DNA from 4 places in the Paeniglutamicibacter sp. genome. Region 3 is predicted to be linked to each of the others. Evidence: riboswitches for the same ligand, from Rfam matches in the RefSeq annotation. Region 3 holds a riboswitch; each other region holds the start of a gene.

What was found. A riboswitch is a leader RNA that binds a small molecule or an ion and turns the genes downstream of it on or off. The one in region 3 is predicted to bind S-adenosylmethionine.
Region 1: linked by a shared signal. The riboswitch ahead of ACLQ7E_RS01655 (ABC transporter substrate-binding protein) and the one ahead of ACLQ7E_RS10685 (hypothetical protein) in region 3 are both predicted to bind S-adenosylmethionine.
Region 2: linked by a shared signal. The riboswitch ahead of ACLQ7E_RS01715 (acyl-CoA dehydrogenase family protein) and the one ahead of ACLQ7E_RS10685 (hypothetical protein) in region 3 are both predicted to bind S-adenosylmethionine.
Region 4: linked by a shared signal. The riboswitch ahead of ACLQ7E_RS04860 (OsmC family protein) and the one ahead of ACLQ7E_RS10685 (hypothetical protein) in region 3 are both predicted to bind S-adenosylmethionine.

What each region holds. Positions count from the first base shown of each region.
Region 1 covers NZ_JBKKAP010000014.1:17,963-25,869, reverse strand. Annotated here, with positions in the region: gene ACLQ7E_RS01670 (M20 family metallopeptidase) at 1-37, shown strand, start outside; gene ACLQ7E_RS01665 (MFS transporter) at 59-1,471, shown strand; gene ACLQ7E_RS01660 (SDR family NAD(P)-dependent oxidoreductase) at 1,548-2,300, shown strand; SAM riboswitch class I at 2,826-2,920, shown strand; gene ACLQ7E_RS01655 (ABC transporter substrate-binding protein) at 3,027-4,685, shown strand; gene ACLQ7E_RS01650 (ABC transporter permease) at 4,693-5,652, shown strand; gene ACLQ7E_RS01645 (ABC transporter permease) at 5,673-6,569, shown strand; gene ACLQ7E_RS01640 (dipeptide ABC transporter ATP-binding protein) at 6,583-7,907, shown strand, end outside.
Region 2 covers NZ_JBKKAP010000014.1:34,440-42,346, forward strand. Annotated here, with positions in the region: gene ald (alanine dehydrogenase) at 55-1,176, shown strand; gene ACLQ7E_RS01710 (LLM class flavin-dependent oxidoreductase) at 1,371-2,774, opposite strand; gene ACLQ7E_RS01715 (acyl-CoA dehydrogenase family protein) at 2,856-4,193, opposite strand; SAM riboswitch class I at 4,200-4,296, opposite strand; SAM riboswitch class I at 4,719-4,808, shown strand; gene ACLQ7E_RS01720 (OsmC family protein) at 4,813-5,394, shown strand; gene ACLQ7E_RS01725 (sodium:solute symporter family protein) at 5,391-7,046, shown strand; gene acs (acetate--CoA ligase) at 7,163-7,907, shown strand, end outside.
Region 3 covers NZ_JBKKAP010000085.1:12,360-20,266, forward strand. Annotated here, with positions in the region: gene ACLQ7E_RS10675 (aminotransferase class I/II-fold pyridoxal phosphate-dependent enzyme) at 1-713, shown strand, start outside; gene ACLQ7E_RS10680 (PDR/VanB family oxidoreductase) at 716-1,717, shown strand; gene ACLQ7E_RS10685 (hypothetical protein) at 1,767-2,051, opposite strand; SAM riboswitch class IV at 2,074-2,204, opposite strand; gene ACLQ7E_RS10690 (agmatine/peptidylarginine deiminase) at 2,311-3,339, opposite strand; gene ACLQ7E_RS10695 (zinc-dependent alcohol dehydrogenase family protein) at 3,570-4,625, shown strand; gene ACLQ7E_RS10700 (hypothetical protein) at 5,008-5,463, shown strand; gene ACLQ7E_RS10705 (bifunctional polysaccharide deacetylase/glycosyltransferase family 2 protein) at 5,460-7,622, shown strand.
Region 4 covers NZ_JBKKAP010000039.1:65,757-73,663, forward strand. Annotated here, with positions in the region: gene ACLQ7E_RS04840 (amino acid permease) at 1-856, opposite strand, end outside; gene ACLQ7E_RS04845 (bifunctional metallophosphatase/5'-nucleotidase) at 1,487-3,232, opposite strand; gene ACLQ7E_RS04850 (hypothetical protein) at 3,418-3,660, shown strand; gene aztD (zinc metallochaperone AztD) at 3,802-5,115, shown strand; gene ACLQ7E_RS04860 (OsmC family protein) at 5,206-5,751, opposite strand; SAM riboswitch class IV at 5,792-5,910, opposite strand; gene ACLQ7E_RS04865 (MarR family winged helix-turn-helix transcriptional regulator) at 6,269-6,772, opposite strand; gene ACLQ7E_RS04870 (VOC family protein) at 7,051-7,482, shown strand; gene ACLQ7E_RS04875 (FAD-dependent oxidoreductase) at 7,907-7,907, shown strand, end outside.

The DNA.
Region 1 (7,907 bases), on a different contig from region 3:
CGCCTCCAACAACGCACAGACCCCCTCCACTTCATAAAGGCTGCCAAAGGAGCACACCATGACCAGTCAAACCCAACCGCCTGCACTGAGACTCGAAGCTGATTTCAGTCCAATGGAACTGAAGCAGGCCCGGAAGTCGGTGGCCGGATCTGCAATCGGTAACGCGATCGAGTGGTTCGACTACGGGATCTACGGGTACCTCATCGTGTACATTTCCCAACAGTTCTTCACCTTCGGTGAAGACGGGGGAACCATGCCGCGAATCCTTGCCTTTTCCACCTTCGCGATCTCCTTCCTCATCCGCCCACTGGGAGGCATGGTGCTCGGTCCGCTCGGCGATCGGATCGGCCGACGGAAGGTCTTGATCTTCACCATTGTCATGATCAGTGTGTCCACCGCGTGCATCGCCGCCTTGCCCACTTTTGACCAGGTCGGATACCTGGCTCCGATCCTGCTTGTCCTGCTGCGCATGGTCCAGGGGTTCTCTGCCGGTGGCGAATACGCGGGGGCGGCGGTATTCATGAGCGAGCACGCCCCGGACAACCGTCGTGGTTTCTACGGTTCCTTCCTCGAATTTGGCACCCTGGCCGGCTTCAGCGCGGCGGCGATTTTGTGCACGGTGCTGACTCTGGTGGTGGGTGAAGAAGGCATGATGGGTGGCTGGTGGCGATTGCCCTTCGCGCTCACCCTCGTGCTCGGCGGAATTGCGTTGTGGATGCGGCGCCACCTCACCGAATCCGAAACCTTCATCGGAGACAGTTCCAAGGACAAGGAAGTTAGCACCGCGCCTCAGGCACTGGGGACCTTGATACGCAAGTACCCCGGTCAGCTCGTCAAGCTCTTCGGCTTTATCGTGCTGGTCAATGTTGCCTTCTACCTCGTGCTGACCTATATGCCCAGTTACCTGACATTGACCTTGGGACATGGTGCGGTGGAATCCAATATGACGCTGGTGCTCATCCAGCTGGTGATGATCGCCTTGATTGTTCCGTTGGGTGCGCTCAGCGACCGGATTGGACGTAAGCCCTTGCTGGTGACCGCGAGCGTTGGCTTCGTGGTCCTTTCGGTGCCGGCTGTGCTATTGATGCAGTCCACTGGATTGTGGGGGCAGATCGTTGGTATCGGCATCCTGGGTCTATTGCTGGTCATGCTTCTCTCGACGATCTCCTCGACTCTGCCGGCATTGTTCCCCACCTCGGTGCGCTACTCCGGATTCGCCATTGGCTACAACCTTTCCACGGCCGTCTTCGGTGGCACCGCGGCGGTGGCCAACGAGGCGCTGATCGGGGCGACCGGAAACCCACTGGTGCCCGGGTGGTATCTGATGGCTGCAGGCGTGATTGGACTGATTTCCGTGCTCACCTTCAAGGAGACCGCGGGGCGTTCGCTTCGTGGCAACGTGATTCCGGGCAGCGATGACAAGCAACGGCTGGAGATTGGTGAAAGCCTGGTGGGGGTGGGGCGTCGCTAAGCGACAGGCTCGGGCCAAGGATGGATCGGCCCCACGAAACCGTAGGACAAATAACGAAGTGTAGGAGGACAGCCTAGTGGGAGAGAGCCAACGCGTCGCACTGGTTACCGGCGCCACCTCGGGCATCGGGATCGAGATTGCCCGACGACTGGTAGCCGATGGAATGAAGGTCGTGGTCACCGGGCGAAATGAGGAACGCGGAATTCAGGTGGCCGAAGAACTCGGGGAGTCCGGCTGTTTCGTCCGGGCGGACCTGACCACTTCGGGTGCCGCGCAGTCACTGATGAACACGGTGCTCGAACGCACCGGAAGACTGGACGTCCTGGTGAATAATGCGGCCATTGACCACACTAATTCGCTACTCGACACCCCGGAGGAAGAGGTGCGGAAAACTTTTGAAACCAACACGTTCGCGGCGATTTCCTGCCTCCAAGCTGCGGGGCGGGTCATGCGTGTGGCCGGAGGTGGCGCGATCATCAACGTGACCTCGCGGCTGGCAAGCGTCGGAGTTCCCACCATGGGGATTTACAGTGCCAGCAAGGGAGCGATGCTGGCACTGACACGGGCCGCGGCGGTGGAACTCGCCCCACACAACATCAGGGTCAATGCGGTGGCTCCCGGGATGACGCGTACCCAGATGTTTGAGGACTGGTTGGCCGGACAGGAAGATCCCGTGGCCGTTGAGCGAGCGGTTTCCGAAGCGATTCCGTTGGGTCGAGTGGCGCTTCCGGAAGATGTTGCCGAAGCGGTGGGCTATTTTGCCAGTGCAACCAATACTTACGTCACCGGGGTTTCCTTGCCGGTCGATGGTGGCTATTTGGCCACGTGAGCCGAGACCAACAAACCCGCAGACACCATCCGCCCACGTGGGTCCCGGTGCCTGCGGGTTTGTTGTCGGTGGGAACCTGCGGCGGGTCACAGTGAAATCCCACAACGGGCGCAAGGCCATCATCCGGTGAGGTTGCTGCCCGCTTTCAGTCCGAGAATGTCGGGCATTGTGATCGCCGTGGCATCCTCACCACTTACCGATTGAGGATCAAGGTTTTGCTTGGTTGTACCTCCAGATGGCAGTCATCATTCCGGCGACCGGCGGCAGTCACCTATGCGCTGGAATCGGATCGACAAGTCGGGAGCGCTGTTTCAGCGTGCATTATCAACATGACGCGCAAGTGAAGCAAGACTCGGATTTTTTAGGCTTCATGTTCTGACTTATGACGCTTCATGAAGCAAATGCGGCCATTGGGCCGCTCTCTACGTCGATTTGTTTCACGGCGAACCCTTTTATGTTGGTTGCATCGAAGATCCTGCGACACACTTGGATTGTTCGAGGTTGCTAGACAACCAAAACGAGCACACACCATCCAGAGCGGCTGAGAGACCTGGCTCGTTGACGCCGCAGCAACCACTCCCGTCATTGGGATACGGTGCTACCGCCAGGACCGATGGAGATAGCCAAACTCTGCGCGGTCCGCCGAATGCTGTCACGTTTTGGACAGGCATTCGACTGATTAGCCATGTCGCGGCGTTCCTCGGGTGAACCGAGAAGGAATGAATCATGGGCAACACCAAACCACCTGCGAAGCGACGCCTTCGCGCCGGCCTCGGCGTCAAGATCCTTACCGTGCTTTCCGTGGCCACGCTGGCACTGAGCGCCTGCGGATCGGGAACCCAAACAGCGGGAAATGCAGCCGGCCCGGTCAGCAACGATCCCGTCCAAGGCGGAACCTTCGTGTATGCGGAAGTAGCCCCGATCAACAACTGGCAGACCCAGGCCGCACGCTTCTACGAGAAGGCCAATGTGCTCAACAGCGTGTTGGACCGACTGACGTATTTCGACGCGGCAACGGGAAAGCTCGTTGGCTGGATAGCGTCGGATTTCACCGCCAACAAGAACCAGACCGAGTTCACCTTCACGATTCGTGACGGCGTGAGTTTCTCGGACGGAACGGCGCTCGATGCCAAGGCAGTGAAGGAAAACCTGGACGCGCTGGGCAAGGGAGTCAAGAGCGCACAGATCGCACCCAACGTCGACTTCGCGGCCTTCAAGTCCGCCGAGGTCGTCGGGAAAAACCAGGTCAAGGTCACGCTCAAGACCCCCGATGCCAACTTCCTGCGTGCCACATCGTCGGTCACCTCGGGACTGGTTTCCCCGGCCACGCTGAAGCTGGACAATGCCGGCCAGTCGGCCATCGCCACGATCGTAGGCTCCGGACCGTTCGTCTTCGAATCCGAGAAGACCGACGAAGAAGTCACCTTTGCCAAGCGCGCGGACTACAAGTGGGCACCTGAATCAGCGGCAAACCAGGGCGCCGCATACCTGGACAAGCTCGTGGTGAAGTACCTGCCCGAGGTGGCGCACCGCGCCGGAGCGGTCCAAACCGGCCAGGTCGACCTGGTCCGGGGACTTCAGCCCGTGGACGAGCAAACCCTCACGGGCAGCGGCGACCAGGTGCTGCCGGCCAAGGGTATCGACTTGACCACCAACATGGCGGCCGTGCGCATCGGCAGCGGCAAGCTCGCTGACACCAAGGTGCGCCAGGCACTGCAGGTCGGCATCGACCGCCAATCCATCAAGGACACGGTGCTGTCGGACAGCTATGTCATCGCCGACTCCGTGCTGAACCACGCGGCCCCCGGGTTCATCGACCTGTCCGCGGATCTGGGCTACAACCCGGAGAAATCCAAGGCGTTGCTCGATGAGGCAGGCTGGGTTGTCGGAGCCGACGGAGTGCGCGAAAAGGGTGGACAGAAGCTGGAAATCACCATCACCAGCTCCAACAACTCCGTGGTCATCAAGCCTGCCTTTGAACTCATCGAGCAGCAATGGCGGGAAATCGGCGTCAAGCTCATCAACCGTGCCGCCGACAATACGTTCCTGACCACCGCCATGATCGATCCCAACACCGAGTTCTTTGGAACCCGCCAATTTGCCTACGGCGGACTGGGACCGGTCTTCGGCCCGGAAAACAACACCCAGACCCTGAACGCGGACAGCGAGCTCAACGCGCTGTTCGCCAAGGAACGCTCGGCCACCAGCGATGCGGAGCACAAGAAACTGGTTGCCGAGGAACAGCGCCAGCTGGTCAGCGAAAAGGCCCTGTCCCTGGTCCTGTGGGACGAAGTCCAGGTCTACGGCGGCAACTCGGATGCACACGTTGAATTCACCTCCGGCACCGCCCCGATTTTCCAGGGCGCCTGGAAGACCGGAAAGTAGCAAGCACATGGCCGCTTACATCGCGCGACGCGTCGGACAGGCTTTGCTGGTCATTTGGCTTGCCTACACCCTGGTCTTCCTGGCCGTGCAGTTGCTCCCGAATGACCCAGTGACGATCTTCCTGTCAGCGGATGCTGCGGCCAACCCGGAAACCATTGCGGCCATGAAGGCGCAATACGGATACGACCAACCGCTGTTGGTGCAGTATTTCAACCAACTGGCTGGTCTCTTCCGGGGTGATTTCGGATATTCGCTCGCCTCGGGCCAGCCCGTTGCAGAGCGCATCGGTGCCGTGGCCGGGTCGACCTTGGTGCTGGCTTCCAGTGCCTTCGTGACTGCTGTGGTGTTTGCGGTTCTGCTGGTCGCTTCGGCCACGTTGGCACGTCGGACGTGGTTGAAGCGGCTCATCATCAACCTGCCGCCGCTCTTCGCGGCAGTTCCCGTGTTCTGGCTGGGTCTGGTGCTCCTGCAGCTCCTCTCCATCCAGCTCGGAGTCATGTCGCTTTTCCCTGATGGTTCGTTCGCCTCGATCGCCGTCCCCGTCCTGGTCCTGGCCGTCCACGTCTCTGCCCCGATTGCCCAGGTGCTGCTCAAGAGCGTGGACATCGTTTACGCCCAGCCATTCGTGGACGTATTGCGTGCCAAGGGCGCTTCGCCGTCATGGATTTTCTTTCGCCACACCCTCAAGAACGCTGCAGCACCGGCCATGACCATCAGCGGGATCACGGTGGGAACGTTGTTGGCCGGCTCCGTCATTACCGAGACGGTGTTTGCCCGGTCCGGCCTGGGCCAGGTGGTGCTTCAGTCTGTCACCGCGCAGGACGTGGCGCTGGTCCAGGGACTCGTGCTGATCACCGCCACGGCTTTCGTTGTCGTGAACCTGGTTGTTGACCTGCTTTACCCGCTATTGGATCCACGGATCCTCAAGAGTGGAACGCACGGGGCACCGCGCGCACTCGTAGCCTAAGCCCGAACGGAGATGAACCCATGAGCATCAAGCTGGAGGAACCGTTGACACAGGTTGCCGTTCCCGAGATCGCCTTCGCTGACATCGAGAACCTGCCCACGCAGAAGAGGAAACCAAGAGCGCTTCGTTCGCCAGTGTTCTGGCTGACCTGCGCCCCGTTGATCATGGTCCTGGGGTGGGCGTTGTTCCCCGCGCTGTTCAGCGGTTTTGACCCGATTAGCGGCGTCCCGGCCGAAAAGTTCCAGGCACCCGGGTCCGCCCACTGGTTTGGCACCGACCACCTGGGCCGCGACGTGTTTGCCCGGGTTGTGCACGGGACCAGCCAAACGCTGTTGACCGCGGGCTTGGCGGTGACGATTGGGCTCGTCGTGGGGACCGGGCTGGGGTTGCTGGCGGCAACCGCGGGCCGGGCGGCCGACGCCGTCACCATGCGCCTGATCGATGTCTTGCTCGCCGTCCCGGGCTTCCTGATCTCGCTGATCATCGTCACGGCGTTTGCCCCCGGTCCGATTTCCCTGGGAATCGGCGTGGGCATTGCCTCCATTGCGTCGTTTGCACGCGTGGTGCGTTCCGAGGTCCTGCGCGTTCGCAGCCTGGACTACGTGGAAGCCGCGTTCATGAACGGCGGCACGTATTGGTCGGTCGTTTTCAAGCACATCCTGCCCAACTCCTGCGGCCCCGTTCTGGCCCTCCTGGCGGTGGACCTTGGCGTGGCGATCCTCGCGATTTCGGGTCTGGGCTTCCTCGGTTTCGGCTCTCCGCCTCCGACCCCGGAATGGGGTCTGCTCATTTCCGAGGGACGGCAGTACCTCGCTTCGGCATGGTGGCTCACGACCCTGCCGGGCGTGGTCATCGTCGTCGTGGTCATCCTGCTCGCCGGTCTTGGCCGACAGCTTCACAAGATCTTCCGTTTTTAGTCAGGGGAACAGCATGAGCACCATCGACTCGGCACCCACATTGCTGGACATTCGTGGGCTAAGCATTCAATACGGCACCGGCGATGAATCCGTCATCGCCGCAGACCACCTAGACATCGCGCTCAAGACCGGCGAAATCGTTGCACTGGTTGGCGAATCCGGCTCCGGCAAGTCCACGCTGGCAAAGGCCATCATCGGACTTCTGCCGGAATCGGCAAAGGTCCTGGGCGGAACGATCGACCTTGTGGGCGAGAACCTCCTGGACCATTCGGCCAAGGAACTGGAAGCCATCCGCGGACGGCGCATCGGCATGGTGCCACAGGATCCCGGAGCCTCCCTCGATCCGGTGAAGACCGTGGGGTCCCAGGTATCCGAGGTTTTCCGCCTGCACCCGCAAGGGCGCAAGCGCACCAAGGCGGAGTTGCGCCGAGAAGTTCTCAGGCTGCTGGAACTGGTCGGGATCGATCGCCCGGAACAGCGCCTTGGGCAGTACCCGCATGAACTCTCGGGCGGGCTGAAGCAACGGGTGCTCATTGCCATAGCCTTTGCCTTGGAACCCGAGCTGCTGATTGCCGATGAGCCAACATCCGCATTGGATGTCACGGTCCAACAGACGGTGCTCGAGGTATTTACCAAGCTCGCCCGCGAACTCGGAACCGCAGTCATTTTTGTGACCCATGACTTGGCCGTGGCCACGGATATCGCCGACCGCATCGTGGTCATGCAGCACGGCCGGATTCGCGAGGACCGCCCGGTGCGCGAAATCCTGCATGCCCCGGAAGACGCCTATACCCAAATGCTGCTTACCGAGGCCACTGCCACGGGCAAAGGCGCACAAACCACCGGGCCTGAGGGCGCCATCGAGGCGCCGGCCATTGAGGTCCGTGGCCTGACAAAGATCTACGGCAACGGAAAAGCGGAACGAGCAGCGGTGGACAACGTTTCCTTCGCAGTCCGTCCCGGAACCACTTTCTCATTGGTGGGGGAATCCGGCTCCGGAAAATCCACGACCGCGCGCATGGTCATGCGTCTGCTCGAGCCCAGCGCCGGGACGGTGAAGATCCACGGACAAGATGTCACCCGTGTGCGCGGAGCCGGCAAGCGGGACCTCTGGCGCAGCCTGCAACTGGTGTACCAAAACCCGGACTCGGCACTGGATCCGCGTTATTCGGTGTCCCGGATCATCAGCGAACCGCTGGAAAACTACAAGGTCGGGTCAAGGAACGAACGCAGGATCAGGGTGGCCGAGCTGTTGGACGCGGTCAACTTGCCCTCGCGCATGGCCTCCCTCGGCGCGAAGGAACTTTCCGGAGGACAAAGGCAACGCGTGGCAATCGC
Region 2 (7,907 bases), on a different contig from region 3:
AGATTTTCTCCCACCAAATCCACTTCAGTAACCAAACACGAAAGCACAAGCTCAATGCAGATCTCAGTCGTGAAGGAAATCAAGCCCCAAGAACAGCGCGTTGCACTGCTGCCAGCCGGAGTCGCCGCGCTAACCGGGCGCGGACACACCGTCCATGTGGAACACGAGGCCGGGATTGCCGCAGGATTCACCGATGAACAGTACGCCGCGGCCGATGCAGTCCTGGTAGACCAGAACGAAGCCTGGGCCAACGCAGAACTTCTGGTCAAGGTCAAGGAACCCATTGCCTCCGAGTACGGTTTTCTCCGCGAAGACCTCACCCTATTCACGTACCTGCACCTGGCCGCCGACCGGCCACTGACCGAAGCCCTGCTGAGGGCCGGCACGCTCGGGATCGCCTACGAAACGGTTCAGGACGACACCGGACTGCCGTTGCTCGCCCCGATGAGTGAAATCGCCGGTCGCCTGGCGGCCCATGTGGCAGCCAACTACCTGACCGGTCCCAACGGTGGCCCGGGACGCCTGCTGGGCGGTTCGCCCGGCGTGGCTCCCTGCCGGGTGCTGGTCATCGGTGGTGGCGTGTTCGGCACCCAGGCAGCACAATTGGCCCTGGGAATGCAGGCCGAGGTCACGATCCTGGAGATGTCCCCGCGCCGCATCCGTCAGCTCGGTGAATTGCTTGGCTCGCGAGCCCGCGTCCTCATGAACGACCCGCTGACCCTTGAACAGGAGCTGGCGCAGGCCGATGCGGTCATCGGTGCCGTGCTGGTTCCCGGACGTGCCGCGCCGAAGGTAGTCAAACGCTCGCAGCTGGCCCTGCTCAAACCCGGCGCCCTGCTGGTGGACGTCGCGATCGACCAAGGTGGTGCGTTCGACACATCCCGCCCAACCACCTATCAGGATCCCATCTTCGAGGTGGACGGGGTGCGCCACTACTGCGTGGCGAACATGCCAGGCGGGGTACCGCAAACCTCGACCAAGGCACTGACAAACGCCACCCTGCCGTATCTGCTGCAGCTGGCTGACCAGGGAGCAGCGCACGCGGTGGCCGCCAATCGGGCATTGGCCGCGGGAGTAAACACCCGTGCCGGCCGGATCGCCCATCCGGGTGTGGCCGCGGCCTTCACCGATCTTCCCAGCGAGGATCGAGCACTGCTCGTCTCGGCAAGCAACTAGAAACCGCCAGGTGGGTGACGGGTGAAATCACCCGCCCCCCCTGCCTGGCCTGCGTTTCACCGCGGTCCGGTTCAAGACTTTTGGCTGGTTCCCGTTTCGCAGTTTCCCTTGGGAATCCCGGCACCTTAAACAATTCGGGCGGTGGCGCACCCAAGTGCACCACCGCCCGAACCCCGCAAGGGAACTACTCCCGGTTACTTGACCTCGGCGTTCGAGAACCGGTACTTCGCCGCACGGTGCGAATCCTGGACCCGGTCGCCCTTGCCGAAGAGCTTGTTGCGCAACGTGCCCTCGACGTATTCGGTCGGGTAGGCGCCGCGGGCCTGCAGCTCGGGAACGATGAACTCCACGATGTCCTCGAAGGTGCCCGGGGTGATGGCGTAGGCCAGGTTGAACCCGTCCACGTCGGTGTCCTCGACCCAATCGATGAGCTTGTCGGCGACCTCGGTCGGCGATCCCACGGTGATGGGGCCGAATCCGCCAACACCAACCCACTCGGCCAGCTGGCGAATGGTCCACGGGTTTCCGTCGTCGCCGCTGGCCTTTTGGAACATCGCAACGGAGGACTGGATGGCGTTGGACTTCACGTTGTCGCCAATGACGTCATCCGGCCCGTAGGTCGACAGGTCGACGCCCATCCACCCGGAGATCAGCGCAAGGGCGCCATCGATGTCGGCGTAGGACTTGTAGTCCTCGAACTTGGCCTGGGCAGCGGCGCTGTCCACGTCCGTGATGATGGTCTGCATGGCGTAGATGCGCACATCGTAGCGTCCGCGTCCGGCAGCTTCCACGGCGTCACGGATCTTGGTGACCGTGGCCTTGAGCATGTCCTTGGTGGGGCAGGTGACGAAGACGGCTTCGGCATTTTCGGAAGCGAATTTCATGCCGCGCGGCGAGGTTCCGGCCTGGAATACCACGGGGGTCCGCTGCGGGCTGGGCTCGGTGATGGCGATGCCGGGAACCTTGAAGTACTTGCCTTCGTGGTTGATCTCGTGGACCTTGGACGGGTCGGTGAAGATCCCGCGCTCAACGTCGCGCACCACCGCGTCCTCTTCCCAGGAGCCCTCGAGAAGCTTGTACACGACCTCCAGGTACTCGTCGGCGTGGTTGTAGCGCTCGTCGTGCTCGAGCTGGTCTTCCTGGCCCATGTTCCGCGCGGCGGAGGGCAGGTAACCGGTCACGACGTTCCAGCCGACGCGGCCCTTGGTCAGGTGGTCAAGGGTCGCCAGGCGGCGGGCGAACGGGTACGGGTGCTCGTAGGCGGTGCCGGCGGTGACGCCGAAGCTGAGGTTTTCGGTCACCGAAGCCATGGCCGAGACCAGCATGAACGGGTCGTTGACCGGGACCTGGGTGCCGGCGCGCAGCGGAACCTCGTTGGAGCCGCCGAAGACGTCGTAGGTGCCCAACACGTCGGCAATGAAGATGCCGTCGAACTTGCCCTTTTCCAGGGTCTTGGCCAGGTTGGTCCAGTAGGAAAGGTCCTTGTAGCTGGCTGACTGGTCCTTGGGGTGCTTCCACAAACCCGGGGACTGGTGTCCCACGCAGTTCATGTCGAAGGCGTTGAAACGGATCTGGCGGGGGGCGGGAGTCGTGCTCATGTTTGTCCTTCGCGAGGTGTTGGGTATTTGCGGATCCGATATTGCGCGGATCAAGTCGTTGGTTCGGGTGCGGCGGGCGGTTTAGGGGATGCCGATTGCCTGGGTCGCACCCACGTCGCCGATGGCGTTCAGCTGCTGGGGTGCCGTTCCATTGACCTCGTAGTCGCCAATGATGCGCGACTTGTAGATCGCCGGGTTGTGGGTGGCCACGGTGCGGGCGTTGCGCCAGTGCCGGTCCAGGTTGCAGCCCTTGGCGGTTGCCGAGGCCCCCAGCCCGTCAAAGAGCTTGGTCGCCGCGGAGAGCACCAGCGGCTGGACGACTGCCTGCGCCCGGTCCGCGGCGAGTTCGCACACCGCAAACCTCTCGGCAGGGCTGAGTGATGCATCGGCCAGCGCGACCTCGATCTCCGCCACGGCGGCCAGGACGATGGCGTCGACAGCGAACGCGGTGCCCGAGATCTCGCCCACCAATTGCAATACCTGGGGTTCTTCGCGTACCGGAACCCCTGTCCCGGTGCTGAAGCTTCGCGTACGGGCCTGGACCGACGAGCGCATGTCGTTGAGCACGGCGCGCGTGATTCCGGCCTGGACCCCGAGGAGCACCAGTTGGAAGATCGCGGATTCAGGGTTGTTGACCTGCTGCTCGTCGGGAAGGATCGTGTCCACCGGGACATTCTCGAACGTGGTCGAGCCGGTGCCGGTGAGCTGCTGCCCGAATCCGTCCCAGTCGTCAAAGATCTTGACCCCGGAATGCTGTGTGGAGACCACGGCGATCTGCCGGCCGGCGCGGGCGGGGTGCGCCACGGCAACGGCGACCCAGTCGGCGTAGATCGTGCCGGTGCAGTAGTATTTTTCGCCGTTGAGGATCCAGCGCTCGCCCTGCTTGGCAATCGTCGTGTTCAGGGTGCCGAGCCGGTTTCCACCGCGCTCGGTGTAGGCGTTGCCGACGATTTGCCCGGCAACAATGCGCTCGATCCAGCGGTGCCGCAAGGCATCGTCCTCAAGCAGCAACACGGATTCGACGAAGCCGATGTGCGAGCGCCACAGGTGCGCCACCTGGGAATCCGCCTCGGCCAGCTCAATGAACAGGCGGAAGAGGTCGGACACGCTCGCCCCGTAGCCGCCTTCGGACACCGGGATGCGCAATGCACCGAATCGCACCCGGTTCAGCCAACCGACCGGCTCAAAGGGAAGGGTCCGGTTGGCATCTCGCTCGCTGGCCCCGGCGGCAATCTTGGCGAAGACCGGACGGAAGATTGCGGCCAATTCGTCATAGTGACCGTTCAGGGGAACGCCCGGAGTAAGTTTGAGCAGGTGCCGGGCAGGGGTGTCGCCGGTAAATGCGTCGAGATTGACGGCTCCAAAGATGTTGGGGTCCGCTTCGACATCGTGAGCATGTGCAAAGGAATCGACAGCCATGAATTCTCTCCATCGGTTCTGGCGTGAGCACCTACCGCCCAATTAAGGGGAGGGGTTGCTGCGGCGTCATGGAGCCAGATCTCTCGGCCGCTCTGGATGGTTGTTGGTCATATTTCTACACGTCCCGGCGAGGCGGAGACAACCCGTTTCGTCACAATCGGGGCCTCCGGCGCTGGCCGAAACACGATTCCGCCTCCTGAATGCCGGGCTTGGCTGACCGACTCCCCGGCGTTTCCCCCGCCAATCCTTCGACGAGACAGGGAGCATCGAGGATCGCCTTGCCCATCTCGAGCAGCGTCGCGCACTTTCCTCTCTGGCCGCGGTTTCCCGGGGACGGAGGCAGGGGATGCAGCGCCTCTTGCGGAGATCCCCCGACTGCCGCCAGACTGGAATCAAAGCATCGAAATTTTACCAATTAATGAAATATCCTTCGTTGATACGTGAAGAATATCCATGTGGTCGAAGATTCCGTCATGTTACGGACGGTTTGCTCCCGTGACACCGCATCGACTTTGATTGAGTCGTAACCCATCCCGAGCGGCCGAGAGATCTGGCTCTATGACGCCGCAGCAACCACCTCGCTGAGGCCGGTGCTACCGCCAAGTCCGATGGAGAGACCATGACATCCGCTTCCCTGCCAACTGTGCCCAACACTTCGGGGCCCCACGACAAGCGCATCCGCGCCAAGGGAACCTGGCTGGGTTCCATGCGTACACGTGTCGGAATCCGGGATTTCTCCTTCGACATTGACGAGCCTGTCGCCGTGGGCGGAACCAACAACGCACCGACACCGATGGAATTCATTGCCGGCGCGCTCAACGGATGCGTAAGCGTCGTTGTGGAACAGGTGGCAAAGGAACTCCGGATCGACTTCACTGCCCTGGAGACCTACTCGATTGCCACTCAAGATACCCGTGGGTTTGCCGGAACGGCAGACGTTTCTCCGTTCTTCCATTCCTACCGGCTCGAAATCCATGTTGAAACGGCCCTGGACGATCCTGAGCTGCAACGGGAATTCACCTCGCAAGTCCACCGGAGATGCCCGGCCATCAACTTGGTCAAGACAGCAGGCGTGAACATGGTTATCAACTGGGAATTCGCCACTGAAGTCGCCCCGGGCTCCGCCGAAGATGCCTGCAACATTGCGCTCGGATACGCTCCCCGCACCGCACTTACAACTGCTGCGGGAGCAAGCGCATGAGCGCGGCCGGACTGTGGACCATCGGCCTCGCGGTGTCCTACACGGCGCTGCTCGTCTTCGGCGGACGCCTTGCCCAACGCCGCAGCACGCTGGGCAAAACTAGCGGATTCTTTGTTGGCGGTCGCACCTTCAGCCCGTGGACGGTTGCCTTCTGCATCACCGGACTGTTCTCTGGTTCTTCCTACATAGCCATCATGGAGCTGAGCTACCGAACAGGCGTATCCGCGCTTTGGTACGGTGTGGCCGAGACCGTGCAAATCCTGCTCATCTCGCTGCTCTTGGTCAAGAAGTTGCGGGAGAAGCTCGTCGTCACCGTAACAGGCATCATCGGAGACCGCTTCGGCCGCCTTGCCAAGGGCATTGCCGGCGTTATCACGGCTTTCACGTTTCCCATGTGGTCGGTTGCCACCACGATCGCCTTCGCTTCCGCACTGACAGCTTTCACTGGCCTGAACTTGCACTTGGCCGTCATCGTCACGGCCTTGTTATTGCTCATGTTCTTGTGGACAGGTGGAATGCGTTCAGTGGCATTCAACCAAACCATGAACTGCATCGTGTTTGTCGGCATGCTGCTCGTGGGCGCATACGCAATCTTGGCCAAGCCCGGGATCTCCGGATTGATCGACTTTGCCGAGACCAACCCCCAAATGTTCGACCCCGGCAACGCAGGCGTTTCCCTCATCGTGGCATGGTTCGGCACCTTCATCGTGAACGTGCCGCTGGCACAGGCCGCTTTCCAAATGACCATGTCTTGCCGAACACCAGAGGACGGCCAGAAGGGCCTCTACACGGCTGCCGCCTTTGGCGTCCCTTTCATCATCATCGGTGCGCTCATCGGCACTTCGGCGGCCATCGTGATGCCCGGAGAGAGCCTGGCCCTGGTGGCGATCCCCCACTACATCGAACAGGTCCTCCCAGCACCGCTCGTGGGCGTGTTCTTCCTGGGCGTCTGGGCCTGTGCCATGGGCTGGGCCGGTCCGTGCCAGTTCTCCGGATCTACTTCCCTGGGCCGCGACGTCGGCAGCGCACTCAACCCCAAGGCCACCGAGGCGCAGCTGGTTCGCTACACGCAGTGGTCGCTGGTGGCCCTGACTGGACTCATGATCCTCTTTAGCATCCTCCGTACCGAGCAATCCGCCTGGTGGAACGTCCTGGCCTGGACGTTGCGCAACGGCGCGACCCTGGCCCCAGTCCTGGCAGTCTTCTTTTGGCCGTTGGCCACACGCACCGCCGTTTATGCATCGATGGTGGCCGGTTTCAGCGCCGGCATCCTCTGGAACCACCTAGCGGACTGGTCTCCCAAGGAGTTCTTCCTTGGCACCCACCCTGTTTGGGTCGGAATGTTGGTGAACGTCTTCACGCTGGTTGCCGTCACCTTGCTAACCACCCAATGGCGGCTCAGCACAACGCCGGGCCGGCGCCGCAAAGCTACACAATTCGCGGCTGCCACCGTGATGTCACTGGCCGTTCTGAGTGTCACCGCAGGCTGGATCGCTGGATTCGGGTTGGTTGGGATGGCGTTGTTCATCGTCCTGATCCTTGCCTCGCTGGCGGTGTTCTTTGGTACGGAATCCACTTCAACACCGGAGGTCCCGGCGGAATCCGGGAGCGCTCTTCAGCCGCGTTCCGGACAAACCACTCCGGTGCCCTGATCACTCACGGCAGAGCCCCTGCCCACACTGGCGGCCGGGGCATCCAGGCCGCAGATGCCGCAGCAATCCCACAAGCACCCGGCGCAGGGCCCACGCCCGGACCGATGGAGAAAACAATGACTGAAACCCTGTCCCCTGCCACCGCGGGCATCGCCAACGAGGCCTCCTGGACCGAAGCCGAACGCCTCGCTTTCTGGGATGCCGCGGCTCGGCGCCTGAGCTGGTCCGATCCGTGGCACACCATCCACACCAGCACCGGCGTCGACCAGGTGGCCCGGCGCGGTCCCGACTTGCGCTGGTACGAGGGTGGCAAGCTCAACGCCGCCTACAACTGCGTGGACCGGCACGTGGAGGCCGGCCGCGGCGACAAGGTCGCGCTGCACTTCGAGGGCGAGCCCGGCGACAGGACCACCGTCACCTACAAGGACCTGCAGGACCGCGTTTCCCAGGCGGCCAATGCGCTGGAGGCCCTGGGCATCACCAAGGGCGACCGCGTGGTCATCTACCTGCCGGTGCTGGTGGAAACCATTGTCATCACCCTGGCCTGCGCACGCATCGGCGCGGTGCACTCGCTGGTCTTCGGCGGCTTCTCCGCCGAGGCCCTCAAGTTCCGCGTCGAGGACACCGCCGCCAAGCTCCTGGTCACCACCGACGGCCAGTACCGCCGCGGCACCTCGGTCCCCGTCAAGGCGCACGCCGACGAGGCCGTCGCCGGCGACAACGCCATCGAACACGTCCTGGTCATCAACCGCACCGGGCACACCGACATCAACTGGGTCGAGGGCCGGGACGTGTGGTGGCACGAGACGGTCGACACCGCGAGCACCGAACACGCCCCCGAGGCCTTCGACGCCGAGACCC
Region 3 (7,907 bases):
CCATGGGCAAGGCGGTCACCGACGAGACCCGCATGGTGCTGCTGTGCAACCCGAACAACCCGACGGGCACGGTGATGGACGCCGGTGAGCTCGCGGCGTTCCTGGACAACATTCCGCGGCACGTGCTGGTGGTGCTCGATGAGGCCTACCGGGAGTTCGCCGAAGCGGAAATCGACTCTCGGCACCTGCTGGATTCCCACCCGAACCTGGTCATCCTGCGGACCTTCTCCAAGGCCTACGGGCTGGCCGGGGCCAGGGCAGGATACCTGCTGGCCAGCGCGGGCATCGCGGCGAACATCCGTGCCGTTGCCCCGCCGTTCGGGCTCAGTTCGCTGGCCGAGGCCGGCGCGGCCGCGGCCTGGTCCGACAGCGCCCACCTGGCCGCAACGGTGTCCGGGGTCGTGGCGGAGCGCGCGTACCTGCACGAGGGGTTGCTCGCCCGCGGGCTGCCCGTGCCACCCAGCGGCGGGAACTTCGTGTGGATCCCCGCCGGACCGCGCTCGCTGGAGCTGGAGGCCGGCTGCGTGGCCAGGGGCGTCTCGGTGCGTGCCTTCCCGGGCTCGGGGGTGCGGGTGACCATCTCCGTGCGCGAGGCCTCCGATGCGGTGCTGGCCGCCCTCGACTCGCTGGATCCCACCCTGCCGGGCATCCCGGCTTCGCACAGCGCGGCATCGTCCGCGGGAACACATCACAGCACTGGAGGTGCATCGTGACCATGACAATCGACACCGGACTGGATCCTGATTCCAAGGCCCTTCTGGGCATCGGGACAGACGGCTTCTTCGAGGTGGAGGTCGCCGAGATCCGCACCGAATCCAATGGCGTGCTCTCCCTGCATTTGGCCCACCCGGCGGCCCTGGCGCTGCCGGGCTGGACCCCGGGATCGCACATCGACGTGCTGCTGCCCAACGGGCTGCTGCGCCAGTACTCGCTGTGCTCCGAGGCCGGGGCGCAGCGCTGGCGGCTGGGGGTGCTGCGCGAGCCGGCCGGCCGCGGCGGCTCCGCATACGTGCACGACGACCTGCGGCCCGGGGCCCGGATCAAGGTCCGCGAACCGCGCAACAACTTCGGGCTGAAGCCGGCCCCGGAATACCTGTTCATTGCCGGGGGCATCGGAATTACCCCGATCCTGCCGATGCTCGCCGCGGCCGAGGAATCCGGGGCCCCATGGCGACTGGTCTACCTGGGCCGGAGCCTGAAATCGATGGCGTTCACCGCCGAGCTGGCCCGATATGGGGACAAGGTGCACCTGCATGCCGACGACACCGCCGGGCTCTACCCGCTGAAGGAACTGCTGGGGGATGCGGAAGCAGCGTTCCACACCTATGCCTGTGGCCCGGGCCCGCTGCTGGACTTCATTGCGTCGCTGGCCGCCGGTTGGGGGGACAAGACCCGGTTCCACCTTGAGCGGTTCGTGGCCGACCCGGCCGCCACCGCCCCGGCCGCCGGGGACCACGAGTTCACCGTGGAAACCACCGACGGCGTCGAGGTGCAGGTGCCGGTGGGCACCAGCATCCTGGATGCGCTCGCGGAGGCAGGTGTTCCTGTGCTGAACTCCTGCCGGGAGGGGATCTGCGGGACCTGCGAGACCCCGGTGGTGTCGGGGGAGATCGACCACCGGGACTCGCTGCTTTCCGAGGAGGAACGTGATGCGGGGGACACCATGATGATCTGCGTGTCCCGTTGCAAGGGGTTGCGCGTGATCCTGGACATCTAGCGTGGGGTCGCGCAGCTGAGGTTCCAAAACGGCCGGGGGTCCTGGAACCTCAGGCGCGCAATCGGAAGAACGAGCTGCCGACCAGCTCGTGCGCCCCGGGCAGCAGGAGGACGAGCAGCTCGGGGTTGAACTGGACCTCGACGGGGCCGCGGCCCTCCAGCGCCGCCGAGAGCTTGTGCGGGGCCAGCGCCTCGAGCACCCATTCGTCGGGCCCGGCGCCCACGTGGACCAGGCCGGTCTCGGTGTCGAGGTCGAGCCACGCGGTGATCCAGTCGCCGGCGAAGCGCGGCAGCGGGTTCCTGGTCGGGGAAGAAATCAGGGTGGGGCTGTACATGATGTGCACACGTCCTTGAAGCTAGTTGTCCTTGCCCTCGCGTGCGGAATGCGCGAAAGGGCCGCTTCGTCATCCGAACCACCCGCCGTGCAACTATGGGGTTGGCGTCTGGTCAGTCGGAGCTTTGCGCAAGGGCAACCAGAACTCGTGAAGCTGTACCCACCCTACGGTGAAACGGCGACACTTTGCCACCACTGGCTTGCGGGGAGCAACAAACTGACATCTATGACGGCGAGTGACCCTGCCTACCGAATCGGGTTCACTTCACCGCCGTCATCGGCTCCTGCTGGGTGATGCAGTGGATGCCGCCGCCGCGGGCGAACAGCTCGCGGGCATCGACGCCCACGACCTTGCGGCCAGGGTAGGCATCGGCCAACACTGCGAGGGCCTTCTCGTCGTTGGGGTCGTTGAAGGTGCAGGCCACCACTCCGTCGTTGATGACCAGGTGGTTGATGTAGCTGTAGTCGACGAATCCCTCCGCATCGCGCAGCGCCGCGGGGGCAGGAACCTCGATGACGGTGAACTCGCGGCCCTTCGCATCGCTGGCGCCGTGGAAGGATGCAGCGATTTCCCGGCTGACCGCGTAGTCCGGGTGCTCGGGGTTGTCCTGCATGTGCACCAGCACTGTTCCGGGGGAGGGAATCGTTGCGGCGATGTCCACGTGTCCGCGGGTGCCGAACTCCTCGCTGTCGCGGGTCAGCCCGCGCGGGAGCCAGTGCACCTTGGTGGTGCCGAGGGTGCGCGCGAATTCCGCCTCGACCTCGGCCTTGGTGATGCCGGGGTTCCGCCCCGGATCCAACTGGACGGTCTCGGTGGCCAGCACCAAGCCCTGTCCGTCGACGTGGATGCCGCCGCCCTCGTTGACCAGGGTCGAGGCGATGCGGGGCACGCCTGCCCACTCGGCCACCCGCTTGCCGATCAATTCGTCCTTGTCCCAGGCCGCCCAGTCCTGGGCGCCCCAGCCATTGAATACCCAGTCGATGGCCGCGAGCCCGCCGGTTTCGTCGGTGACGAAGGTAGGCCCGATGTCGCGCATCCACGCGTCGTTGAGTTCGGCAGTGCGGATCTCGATGCGTTCATCGAGGTAGTCTGCGGCAATCCCCACGTCTTTGGGGTCCACCACCATGATGACCGGGGCGAACCCTGCCACCGCGTGGGCCACGTTGGCCCAGGTCGAACGTGCCGCGTGGGCTTCTGCCTCGGTGTCGCCCAGCGTGTATCCCTCATGGGGGAAGGCCATCCAGACGCGCTTCTGGGCCGAGGTCTCGGCGGGCATTGACCAGCTCATGATGCGTGCTCCTGCAAGGTCAGTGGTGCGCGATGCAACAGTGCCCGCCAAGGGGGCGCATGGGATCGGCGTCACACTAAATGAATGTCGTTCGTTTATTATGGTGGCTGCCCGAAGCTAGCGCAAGGGGCGGTCGCTTCGGCGGGAGGCCGGCGCTTGCTTCCGGGCGACCGCAACCGACCGGGCATAAGGTGGAAGCGATAGCTGCCAACCACCTTGCGGAGGAACACATGCGCGCCACCCTGATCCACGGACCGCGGGACATCCGCGTCGAGGACTGCCCCGAGCCCACCTTGCTCGCCGACACCGACGCCATCGTGGGCGTCACCGCGGCCTGCGTGTGCGGCTCGGACCTGTGGCCTTACCGCGGGGTCAGCCCGACGCCCAAGCCCCGGCGCATCGGCCACGAATTCATCGGCCGCATCGAAGCGGTCGGCGATGAGGTCTCAACCCTGGCCGTGGGCGACTTCGTGGTTGCCCCCTGGGCCAACAGCTGCGGCAGCTGTCCGCCGTGCCGCGACGGCGTACAAGTCGCCTGCGAGCACCGGGCCCACTGGGGTGGAAGCGACGAAAACGGTCTCCCCGTGGACGGCGGACAGGGCGAAGTGGTGCGGGTGCCCAACGCGGAGGGCACGCTGGTCACGGTCCCCGGGGTCACCGATCCCGACGAAGCGCTTTCCAAGTCGCTGCTGGCGCTCTCGGACGTCATGGGTACCGGACACCACGCCGCGCTCGGCGCCCGGGTTGAGCCCGGCCGAAGCGTGGTCGTGGTCGGCGACGGGGCCGTGGGGCTGTGCGGGGTGCTCGCGGCCAAGCGGCTGGGAGCCACGCGCATCATTGCCATGTCCCGGCACACGGACCGCGCGGCGCTGGCCAGGGAGTTCGGGGCCACCGACGTGGTAGCCGAACGCGGGGCCGAGGCGGCGGCCAAGGTGCGCGAACTGCTCGGGGGCGTGCTGGCGGACTCGGTGCTCGAATGCGTGGGCACCGCCGAATCAATGGACCAGGCGCTGCGCTGCACCCGCCCCGGCGGGGCGCTGGGCTTCGTGGGAGTCCCGCACGGGGAGAACCCGCTGCCCATCTCGGTGCTGTTTTCCAAGAACATCTCGGTGGCCGGCGGGGCTGCCAGCACCCGGGCATACCTGCCCGAGCTTCTCGCCGACGTGCTGGACGGGAGCATTGATCCGGGCAGGGTCTTCGATGCGGTGATGGGCCTCGAACGGGCGCCGGAAGCATATGCGGCGATGGACGAGCGCCGCGCAATCAAGGTAATGCTCGTTCCTTAGCGGCGGTATCGCGGGCGGTGGCGCGATTCCCTGGGGGGAGCGGCGCAACCGGCCGCTGTCGGCCTGGTGACCGGCCGATCCGTGGACGTCACCCCCCCCGGGGTGACGAGGAGCCGCACGCATCCCGCGACTGGCGGGTGGCCCTCGAACGGCTTCGCGGTGCTAGTTGCGGCTACGCCCGCGAGTCCGGTGTTGCAAGTCTCACGGAACAGAGTCTTGCCATCGTGATCATTTTGTGACATTTGCGGCGATGTACTAGCGTTGGTCACCGATGCCCGCTTTTACTGAAAATCATGTCCTAGGATCGTCAAACGCAACTAGTGAACCCGTTTTCGTCGACCCGTCTGGTCGACGCCTTCAGCGGGCCAAGAAGGTCGGCGTCGTGGTCATCGGGCTGATGTTCTTCTATGTGCTGCTGCTCCTGTTCGCGTTCCTTGGCGGTTCCACCATTGCGGCACCGACCTTGCCCCCGGCGGCCAAATCTGGAGCGGTTTCGGCAGGGCAGGAACCATCGACAAAACCGCGCCAAAGCTCATCGCCGGCACCCTCACAGGCAGCAATGAGTCAAGAGGCAGCACCTGCGCCGGCCACTCGCGCCGCAGAAACCACTGCAGCGGCTGAAACCACCGCCAGCACCGCGGATCCCGACGACTCCACTGGTACGGAGACCTCGCCGAGCATCGATCCCACGAGCACCGGACCCACAAGCACCGACCCGAGCCCCAGCAGCGGGTCGACCGCCCCGGCAACGAGCGAAACAGCACCGGGCAGAAGCGCGGCCGCCCCGGGCCATGGCGGCACCGGCCCGGCCAAGCCAACCCAGCCGTCCCGCCCGTGAGCACTGGACGCAGGTCCGCCCGCGCAGGTGGCATCGGGGCGCACTGGTTTCTCATGGTGACGGTCGTGCTGACGCTGGGGCTGTCAATGGCGGTGCAGGGGTACATGAACCATTTGTCCGGCATCGACGAACCCCGCGTGCCGGCGAGCCATGCCACCGTGAACGTCCCCGGGGCCGTTGCCGAAGGGGGCCCGATTGTGGACCCCCGTGGCGACAACGTCCGCACGGCGACCCCGGCCGACCATACCGTGGCGTTGACGTTCGACGACGGGCCGGACCCGGTATGGACGCCTCGAATCCTGGATGTCCTGCGCGATCACGGGGTCCACGCCACCTTCTTCGTTACCGGCTCCGCGGCGATCAAACATCCCGAAATCGTTCGGCGCATGGCCACCGAAGGCCACGAGATCGGCATCCAAACACTCACGCACACCGACCTGTCCGTGTCTCCCTCGTGGCGGCGCCAGCTCGAGATCAGGGGTGCCCAGAAGGTCGTTGCGGGCATCACGGGGCACTCGCCGTCCTTGTTGCGTCCGCCGCACAGCTCCGACAATGAAACCACCACCGACGGTCAATGGTCGGCCATGGACGCCGCCGCGGACCAGGGGTTCCTCACGGTTCTCAGTACCGTCAACAGTGGTGACTGGCGTCGCCCCGGCACGGAGGTGATCACGGGCCTCTTGCTGCAGCCGGGCGTTCGGGGGCAGGTCGTCCTGATGCATGACGGCGGAGGAAACCGGACCCAGACAGTTGAGGCCCTGTCATCGGCACTGGAGCGACAGGCGAAGTCAGGCCACCGCTTCACCACGGTCGGTGACTCCATCGGTGTGGACAGCACCCGAGAAGCATCCGTCGGGGACACCCTCCTCGGGACTGCATTTGTCTGGGGGATCCGATTCACCGACGCCGTGGTCATGGCCATTTCGTGGGGTCTCGTTGCCGCCGGGGTGGCGACGCTCCTGAGGGCGGTTCTCGTGATGGTTGTCGCCTCCCGGCACCGCCGCGCCGAGCGGCGAAAACGCGAGGCCGAGCGGGACCGCGGCTGGTTCGAGCACCCGATGCGCACCGAGGTGATCGAACCCGTCAGCGTGATCGTCCCCGCCTACAACGAATCGGCCGGCATCGAAGCCGCAGTGCGATCCATCGCCGCCTCGAGCCACCCGGTGCAGGTCATCGTCGTCGATGACGGGTCCACGGACGACACCGCCGACATCGTCGAGGCGCTCGGACTGCCGAATGTCGAGCTCATCCGCAAGGAGAACGGCGGGAAGCCCTCGGCCCTGAATGCCGGCATTGCCGCGGCCAGGCACGACCTGGTGGTGATGGTCGACGGCGACACCGTCTTCGAGCTCGACACCGTCCAGGTGCTCATCCAGCGTTTCGCCGATCCGCAGGTGGGTGCCGTCTCGGGCAACACCAAGATCGCCAACCGCGGCGGCATCCTCGGCGCGTGGCAGCACATCGAATATGTCGTCGGGTTCAACCTGGACCGCCGCCTGTTCGACGTCGCCGAATGCATGCCCACCGTTCCCGGCGCGATCGGTGCGTTCCGCCGCGAGGCCCTGGCCCGGGTTGGCGGAGTCAGCAACGACACCCTGGCCGAGGACACCGATCTGACCATGGCCTTGTGCCGCGATGGCTGGCGGGTCGTGTACGAGGACGACGCACTGGCCTGGACCGAGGCGCCGGCCACCCTAGGGGCCCTGTGGAAACAGCGGTATCGCTGGTGCTACGGCACGTTGCAGGCCATGTGGAAGCATCGCGGGGCCGTCGTCCAGGGAGGTGCGGCCGGCAAACTCGGGCGCCGGGGGCTCGGCTACCTGCTGGTCTTCCAGGTGCTGCTTCCGCTCTTCGCGCCCGTTGTCGACGTCTTCGCCATCTACGGCCTGGTGTTCCTGGATCCCGTCCGGATCGCCGTGGTCTGGATGCTCTTCCTGCTAATCCAATTCATCATGGCCGCCTATGCATTCAGGCTCGACCGCGAGCCGCTGCGCGCCCTGTGGACGCTCCCGCTGCAGCAGTTCGTCTATCGGCAACTCATGTATCTCGTGGTGATCCAGTCGGTGGTCACCGCCTTGGCGGGCGTTCGCCTGCGATGGCACCGGATGGAGCGGTACGGCAGCCTGCGCGTCCCGATGGCGACCCAGGAGCGGTCGTAGGATAACGATCCGCCCGCCCGCCCTGCCCGAACGCGCGGGCACCGCACCCGACCTGCTGACTTCGACGCGGTCATGGACCTTGACCGGGAGCCGGAGGACTACGGGGCCATGAACGGGCGCCCCGCGGTCAGGGTGATGCTCGTTCCGTAACCTGGCGGCCGGCGGCGGCTGTATATTTGTTTACGGGGCGCGTGTCAAATATCATACTTATTGGTACTTTTGGCGATCATGAATGAAGCCAATGCCCCGCCGGCGCAAGACGCCGCTGGGAGCCATGATTTTCGG
Region 4 (7,907 bases), on a different contig from region 3:
GGATCAGGCAACCGATGATGAAGATGGCACCGATGTAGAAGATCATGATGCGCCAAAAGACGTTGCGGATTGCCCGGGGCACTTCGCGTCGGGGATTCTTTGCCTCGCCGGCGGCCACGCCAACCAACTCGGTGCCCTGGAAGGAGAATCCGGCGATCATGAAGACGGAGATGATCGAAACCCAACCACCATGGAAGACATCCTCGCGGTCCTGCCAGTTGCTGAGCCCGGGGGAACTGTCCCCGAGGATGCCGACGATCATGAGCACGCCGGCGATCAGGAACAGCACCACGGCGGCGACCTTGATCAGCGAGAGCCAGAACTCGCTTTCGCCGAAGGCCTTGGCCGAGAGCGCATTGAGTCCGGTCAACACGACCAGGAATATTCCGGCCCAGATCCAGCCGGGAACGCCGGGCAGCCAGAAGTCCATGATGATCCCGGCGGCGACCAGCTCCGCAGCCACGGTGATGGCCCAGTTGAACCAGTAGTTCCAGCCGATCGCGAACCCGAAGGAGGGGGAGACAAAGCGTGTGGCGAAGGTCTGGAAGGAACCGGCCACGGGGATCTTGGCCGCCATCTCGCCCAGGGACTGCATCAGCAGGAACACCATCAAGCCAACCAGCGCGTAGGCGACCAGCGCGCCGCCGGGGCCCGCCTGGGAAATCGTGCCGCCCGAGGCGACGAAGAGCCCCGTGCCAATCGCGCCGCCGATGGCGATCATCTGCAGGTGTCGGCTGCTTAGCCCGCGCTTGAGTTCGTTGTCCGGCTTATGGGGGTCGATGCCGGTCCCGACCGTTTTGGCGGTTCCGGGCTGTGCCACGGATTCGGGTTCAAGTTCTACGGAAGTTGTGCTCATGGGTGTCATGCAACACCACCCAGGGGTGTTGATGCGAGCTGGCTCACAATTGCGGTGCGGCGGTCCATCTGGCCCCGATGTCGCGCCGGCGCTTCACTACCCTTGCCGTCCGGGGTAAAGATGGTCCGACATGGTGCTTCCGAGGGCGGCCGACCATAACGCAGGACACTATGTGGCGCGAATCCGGTGTCGTGAGCCGTAGACATTTGAATGAATGACCTTATTCTTGCATGTCCCAAGACACAGCGTTTCTGATGCACGGATGGCTTCCAGCTTGATGGGCTAACAGGATCAAGACCATGCCGCAGTCGTTGATCCGGGGTCGACTTGACCCCTGGGTGTCGGATCGAGCCGCAGTTTGATGGCTCCAGATCCCAAAACGACACTGCCCATTATGACGTGAAATTGTCATAAAGACTGAATCCGGGCCATGTGGGATGCATCTTCGACGGGCTTGGGCAGCGACGGCCCGCGATCGGTGCGATGCGTCCCATGGGCAGTGGATAGCGGGTTTGGTCTTCTCCCGCGGCCCCGCGTTCCTGGGACTCGAATGAAGTCCGAGAGGGTTAATCGCAACATGAAACAGCGACCTTCCACCTTTGAGGCGGAAGGTCGCTGTTGATGTGCCGATTACTGGGCTGTTTGAGCCCGTCCCAAGGGGGCCGGGTCCACCATCGAGTGGGCCCGGAAATACTCGATGGCCGCCACCAGATCGATCTGGCCGGAATCTGCCACGTTGCTGCCCTGGGTGAAGGCGGAGAAGTTGTCTCCGCCCGCGGCCAGGAACGAGTTGGTGACTATGCGGAATACCGCGTCGTCGGCGATCGGCTCGCCCTGGTATCTCAACGACAGGATGTGCTCGCCGCGCGCAGCGTTCGGGTCATAGGTGTGGCCGAAGCCCTCGGAGATCCCCAGATGGAGCTTGGGGCGGCTGGACCCGTCCGGTTGCCACTGCTCCTCGAGCACCGACTTGATCTGGGCGCCGTTCAGGTCCATGGTGAACAGCGTGTTGCCAAACGGCTGGACCGAAGCGGCATCCTTGTACGTGACGGTCCCATCGGTCCCGAAGTGCAGGTCCGCGCGCAGGCCGCCGGGATTCATGAAGGCGATCTGCGCGGGAATGCCGCCGAACGTGTCGTTGGACGTGGCCCACTGGTGCATGTCGGCCACCAGGTTGCCCAGCGAGGACTCGACGCCTCGGTCGGAGCCTTCGGTTCCGCCGCGGGTGATGTCTGCGCTGATGGCCCCGATTTCCTGGGCCACGACGACCTCGGCCTGGGCGGTTGCTGCCGCGACGATTTCGGCGACCTTCGGCACCGCCTCGAAGCGGGGAACCACCTCCCCGTCGTTGGCGTTGGTGGTCAGCGACACCAGCTGCGCCTCGAGTCCGACGACCTGCTTGTGCTTCTTGGAGACGGTGACCGTCAGGCTGTCCAGCGTGGTGCCGTATTGGTGGGCCTGCAGCACGGGGCGCTGGAGGTCCTTGGCCCAGCCCTCAACCGGGTAGGAACAGGAATAGCCCGCATGGGTGTGCCCCGAAAGGATTGCGTCGATTTCCGGTGATGCGCCGCGGACCAGCTCCCCGTAGGAGGTGTCCTCGGATCCGATGGCGGAGCAATTGCTGCTCGAGGAGCCCTCATGGGTCAGCAGCACCAACACATCGGCTTCGCCGTTGGACTGCTTCCCGTCGCTCAGTTGCGATGCCACCCGGTTGGCCGCCTCTAGCTGGTTTCCGAAATCGAGCCCCGATACGCCGGCAGGTGTGACCAATGTGCCGGTTTGGTCGGTGACGGTGCCGATGATGCCGACGGTGACGCCGTTGAGGTTCCTGAGGGCGTATTCCTTCAGTGCAGGGCTCTTGGTTCCCTTCTCATAGACGTTGGCTCCCAGGGCGTAGTCGGCTCCGACCGCCGCGTCGCCGGCGCCGTAGCGCGGGATCACGCGGTCAACCAGGTCGTTGAAGCCGTGGTCGAATTCGTGATTGCCCACCGCGGAGACGTCCAGCCCGGCGGCGACCAGTGCGTCGATGGTGGGGTTGTCCTGTTGCGAGAAGGACGTGAACGTGGAGGCGCCGATGTTGTCTCCCGCCGAGACGAAGAGCGTGTTGCGGTTCCGGTCCTTGTAGTCCTTGACGGCGCCTGCCAGAACCGCGGCCCCGGCCTCGGCATCGTTGGCCTCGATGCGGCCGTGGAAGTCGTTGATGCCCACCAGCTCGATGGTCGTGGTGGGTGCGTTGTCCGGCTTCTTGGCCTGGACCTGCGAGTTCGGGTCGGCGGACAGGGCCTGCGCCGGGGCCGCGATGGCAGTTGAAGCCAGGAGCATGAATGCTGCGGCGGCGATCAATGCGTTGCGCCGCAAGGGAAGTTTCTCGGACACGTTGGTTCTTCTCCCTCAAGAAAGGTGACGAGTTGGTGTGGTCCCATCCATGTGGCCCGGCGGGACACATGCGGCTGATCCTACCCAGCGGTAATGCGGAGTCCAAGGGTTGTTGGGGTGCGGATATCCCTGCGGGAGGCCCGGGACTCGCCGGGTCTGCGGGCTATTTGTGGCACCATGAAGCCATGACCAATCACGACGAGGATAGGGCCCCTGAGCTGGAATCCTTTGAAAAGCTCCACAAGGACGGCAGCCCGTGGGCGCGCGGGTTCACCCTGGATGGGGAATTTCACGGCGACTGGGAGTGGTTCAGGATCGACGGTACCATCATGCGTTCAGGCCGCCTGGATCGCGGCCGCCAGGTGGGAATTTGGACGACCTACGACAAGTCCGGGATCCCTTACAAGGACACCGACTACGGCGAGTAGGGGAATGCTGTGTGGCCAGGGGCATGCTCGACGGCGACACCACCCACCCACTCTAGATGCGATGCGTTCTCAATAGCAAACCGAGACCGCGCACTCCGACCTTTGTTGTGAATGATTCTCATTTAACTTATGGTGATTCCCATGTCACACGAAAAATCACTTACCAAGCGCCGCGTCCAGGCCGCTGCCACCACCCGCAGGTTGCACATGGGAACCGGCATTCTGGCGCTCATTACTGCCGGAACCCTGCTGGCGGGATGCGCCTCCAGTGCGCCCGGCCAGGCCGCACCCGCACCGGAATCTTCGGCAGGGAGCCCGAGTGCCAAGATCGCTGAGGCCGGTACCGCCACGCCCCGGCTCGTGCTCACCTACGACGGGGGACTGCTGGTCGCCAATGCACGCGACGGCGCGATCCTCTCGGACCACAGGCTTGAAGGATTCAATCGCGTCAACCCCGCAGGAGATGGCCGCCGCGTGCTCGTCTCGACCGCCGGGGGATTCCAGGTCCTGGACGCCGGGGCGTGGTCCGAGAAGCACGGGGAACACGCCCACCACTACACCGCCGAACCCGCGCTGACCGAGCTGGTGTTCCCGGCCGGGAAGCCCGGGCATGCGGTGGTCCACGCCGGCCACACCGCACTCTTCGACGACGCCACCGGCAAGATCAACATCTTCGAATCCACCAAGTTGGACAACAAGGAACTTCCGCGCACCGACGACGTGGCGCTGCCCGAAGCCCACCACGGGGTGGCGGTGCAGCTCTCGGACGGGAAATTGCTGGTCACCGACGGAACCTCGGAGGCGGTCAACGCGGTGAAGCTGCTCTCCGCCACGGATGCCAAGCACCGGCGCACCACAGTGGCCGAATCCAAGCAGTGCCCGGGTGTCCATGGCGAGGCTGTTGCCAAGGACGAGGCCATGGTGGTCGGCTGCGAGGACGGCATCCTGGTCATCAAGGACGAGAAGATTTCCAAGCTCGAAGCACCGGATGCATACGGCCGCATCGGAAACCAGGCCGGCTCCGAGGCCTCGTCAGTGGTGCTCGGGGACTACAAGAGGGACAAGGACGCCGAGCTTGAACGCCCGCAAACCTTCTCGCTGACGGACACCGCCACCAATACCCTCAAGCTCATCAACATCGACTACAGCTATTCGTTCCGCTCCTTGGCCCGCAGTGCCGGCGGGGACGCGCTGTTGCTGGGGACCGACGGCAAGCTGCATGTCTACGACGTGAAGAACGGGAAGGAAAAGAAGGCCATTGCCGTGGTCGGCGCCTGGGAAGAACCGATCGATTGGCAGCAGCCGCGCCCGACGGTGCACGTCTCAGGGGATACCGCCTATGTCACCGAACCGGCTACCAAGGAGTTGCACTTCGTGGACCTGAAGACCGGCAAGGTCTCACGGAGCGTGACCCTGCCAGAAGTTCCCAACGAGATCACCTCGATCAAGGGATAGAGGGAGCCCCCGTCTCCCGGGAAACAAAAAATCGTGGGTCGATGCCGTTCCCCTCGAACGGCATCGACCCACGATCGGTTCATGGTGGCGCTAGCCGGCGGTGACCAGCTCGACGCTGACAGGAGTCGGGTTGGTGAAGATGTCCAGCACCGGGCAGTGCTCGTCGACGGTTGCCTGCAGTTCCTCGTAGCGCTCGCGCGTCTCCGGGCCCTCGATCTTGACCGTCAGGCGCACCTCGCCGAAGCCTGGACGAACGGTCTCCTCGACGCCGAAGAGGCCGCGAACATCCAGGTCTGCATCGGCGTTGATTTCCAGCGAGTCGATCTTGATGCCCAGCTGGTGCGCGTACAGGCGGTAGACCACGATCTGGCAGGAAATGAGTGCACCGAGCGCAAACTCGACCGGGCTTGCCGCGGCGTCGTCCCCGGCCAGTGCCTCGGGCTCGTCGACAATGAAGCGGTGGTTGCCGGCGGTGATTTCGCTGGACACCGAACCGGTGGACACTCCGCTGGCCTTGAAGGTCAGCGCCGCGCTGGCGGTGTTGGCGGCAATGCGCTCACCCCAGGCGGTGCCCGCGGCGGTCAGCCTCTCGGCGCGAACCGAATCAAGGGTGCTATCGATCAGGGTTTCGGACATGGGAAACGATCCTTTCGTGGCTGGCGCATGCGCTTGCACGACGCCATACTTACGCCGCTCCTGTTGGGCGGCGCCGAATCTTCACCTGGAGCACCCCGCTATGACGAAGAGGGTTGCTGTCCGGCCGACCAGGGTCGTGAGTGGCAGGAGCTCGTGATTCTGTGTACGAGTGTTGTCGATTTCATGGTGCCCGCGCAACGCGGGCACTTAACAAATCTTCACGATCAATCGCCCATATATCGAACAAGTGCCTGTCAAGGTGCCGAATATTGCCAAATTGGCGAATGGTTCGAAGTGTTTGGATTTGTTCGGCGAAGTAACTGCGTTGTCTGACTCGGGAGATTTCGATGCTGGAAGGCCCCCGTCAAGTCGCGCTCGCCCGGGAGATGACGGCATTCGAGAGGAGCGGTTGTCATGAGACGCGGCAAACGCCGGTGGTTCAACTACGCCTGCTGCGACATCGGCCCCGGCCCTCCACGTGAAGGGCCGGGGGCCGATGGCCGGTTTCGTGCGGAGGTTAGCTCTCGCGTCGCGGGGCATCATTGGCGTTGAGCTTCGAAAGCAGGTCGGCGAAGCGCTTGATTTCCTCGGGGTCCCATGAAATCAGCCGGTTCCTCAACAATTGGCGCGACGCCGCGCTAGAGGCAAGGTATCCGGCACGTGCGGTGTCGGTGATGCTGACCAGCATGGCCCGGCCGTCGTTCGGATCCGGGACGCGGGTGACCAGGTTCTTGGCCTCGAGCCATTTGATCATCCGGCTCATGGTGGCCTTGTCCACCTGGAGTTCCTCGGCCAGGATGATCTGCTGCTGGGCGTGCTCGCGCGCAAGGATGGAGAGCACCTTGTAGCCCAGCGGCTGAAGTTCCGGATGGATGGCTGCGGCGCGCTTGCGAATGGCCTGGCGCGCCTTGACGACCATGATCGAAAACTCTTTTTCCACGTCTTCGATCAGTGGATCAAGGGTTCCGGGGTCTGCTGCCGGTCCCGGGTCGGGGCGGGAATCGGAGAACGGTGAAGTCATGGGAATCATTTTAGTGGTGATGCGCCGTTTCGAAGTGTTCGCGACGGCGCGTTTGCCATTCCCGCACGACCGCCACTTTGGTCACGAGTTGCTCTACTGCCCCAATCGTGTCCATGGCGCCGATCGCGTCTGCTGCGAATGTGGTCAATGCGGCGGTTTGTGCCGGTTTGAGCGCTCAGCGAATTCAGGACAAAACAATCGGCCCGAGGGCTTCACGTAACCACTTGTGACGGGCAGAATTGCTAATTGTTGAACCCCGCCAAACGATGGAGAACACCATGGGCACGATTCTCAACCCGTACATCAGCTTTCGCGACACGGCGCGTCCCGCGCTCGAGTTCTACCAGACGGTCTTCGGCGGTGAGCTGGATTTGCGCCCCTTCGCGGACTTCGAGTTCGCCAAGACCGATAATTCCGATGACGACAACAAGATCATGCACGGGCACCTGCGTGCACCCAATGGCTTGAACCTGATGGCGGCCGACACCCCTGCCGACATGGAGTGGAAGGGCGGCACCGCCATTTCCGTCACCCTCAGCGGTGACGACAAGGAAGAAATGACCGGGTACTGGGAAAAGCTCAGCGAAGGCGCCAAGATCGGCGAGCCGCTGGCCCAGGCGCCGTGGGGCGACTGGTTCGGCATGCTGACCGACAAGTTCGGAGTTGACTGGATGGTCAACATTGACGGGCCCGGCAGCCCCGAGCAGTAAGCCCCGGCGCCACCGATGATTGAGTGCCGACGGTGCCAACCGGCATGAAAAAATGCGTGGGTTCGACCGTGAGAGGTCGAACCCACGCATTATTACGCCATTGACAGCCGGAAGCCAGCCGGCGACCACAGGTGCATCCGGCCTGCGGCCAGTTGCCCCACTGCCACGCCGCCTCTGTCGGGCTCACAGTTCATTCGGTCCTGCCGCGGGGTTTCTCCCTGTAGCCCCATGCCATGATCGATGCCGAACGCGGCGTCTATGGCTTCATCAAGATCGTCAAATAGGGGCAGCGTTTCAACGACTTGGGTCCAGCGTTTGAACGAGTTGGACCCGACCGGTGCCGGTTTTCCTTGACCGTTCGTGCCTTGGCGGACCAGACTCGGGCGTAGTCAACGCGATATTTCCAGAAACCGAGGGTGCCCCGA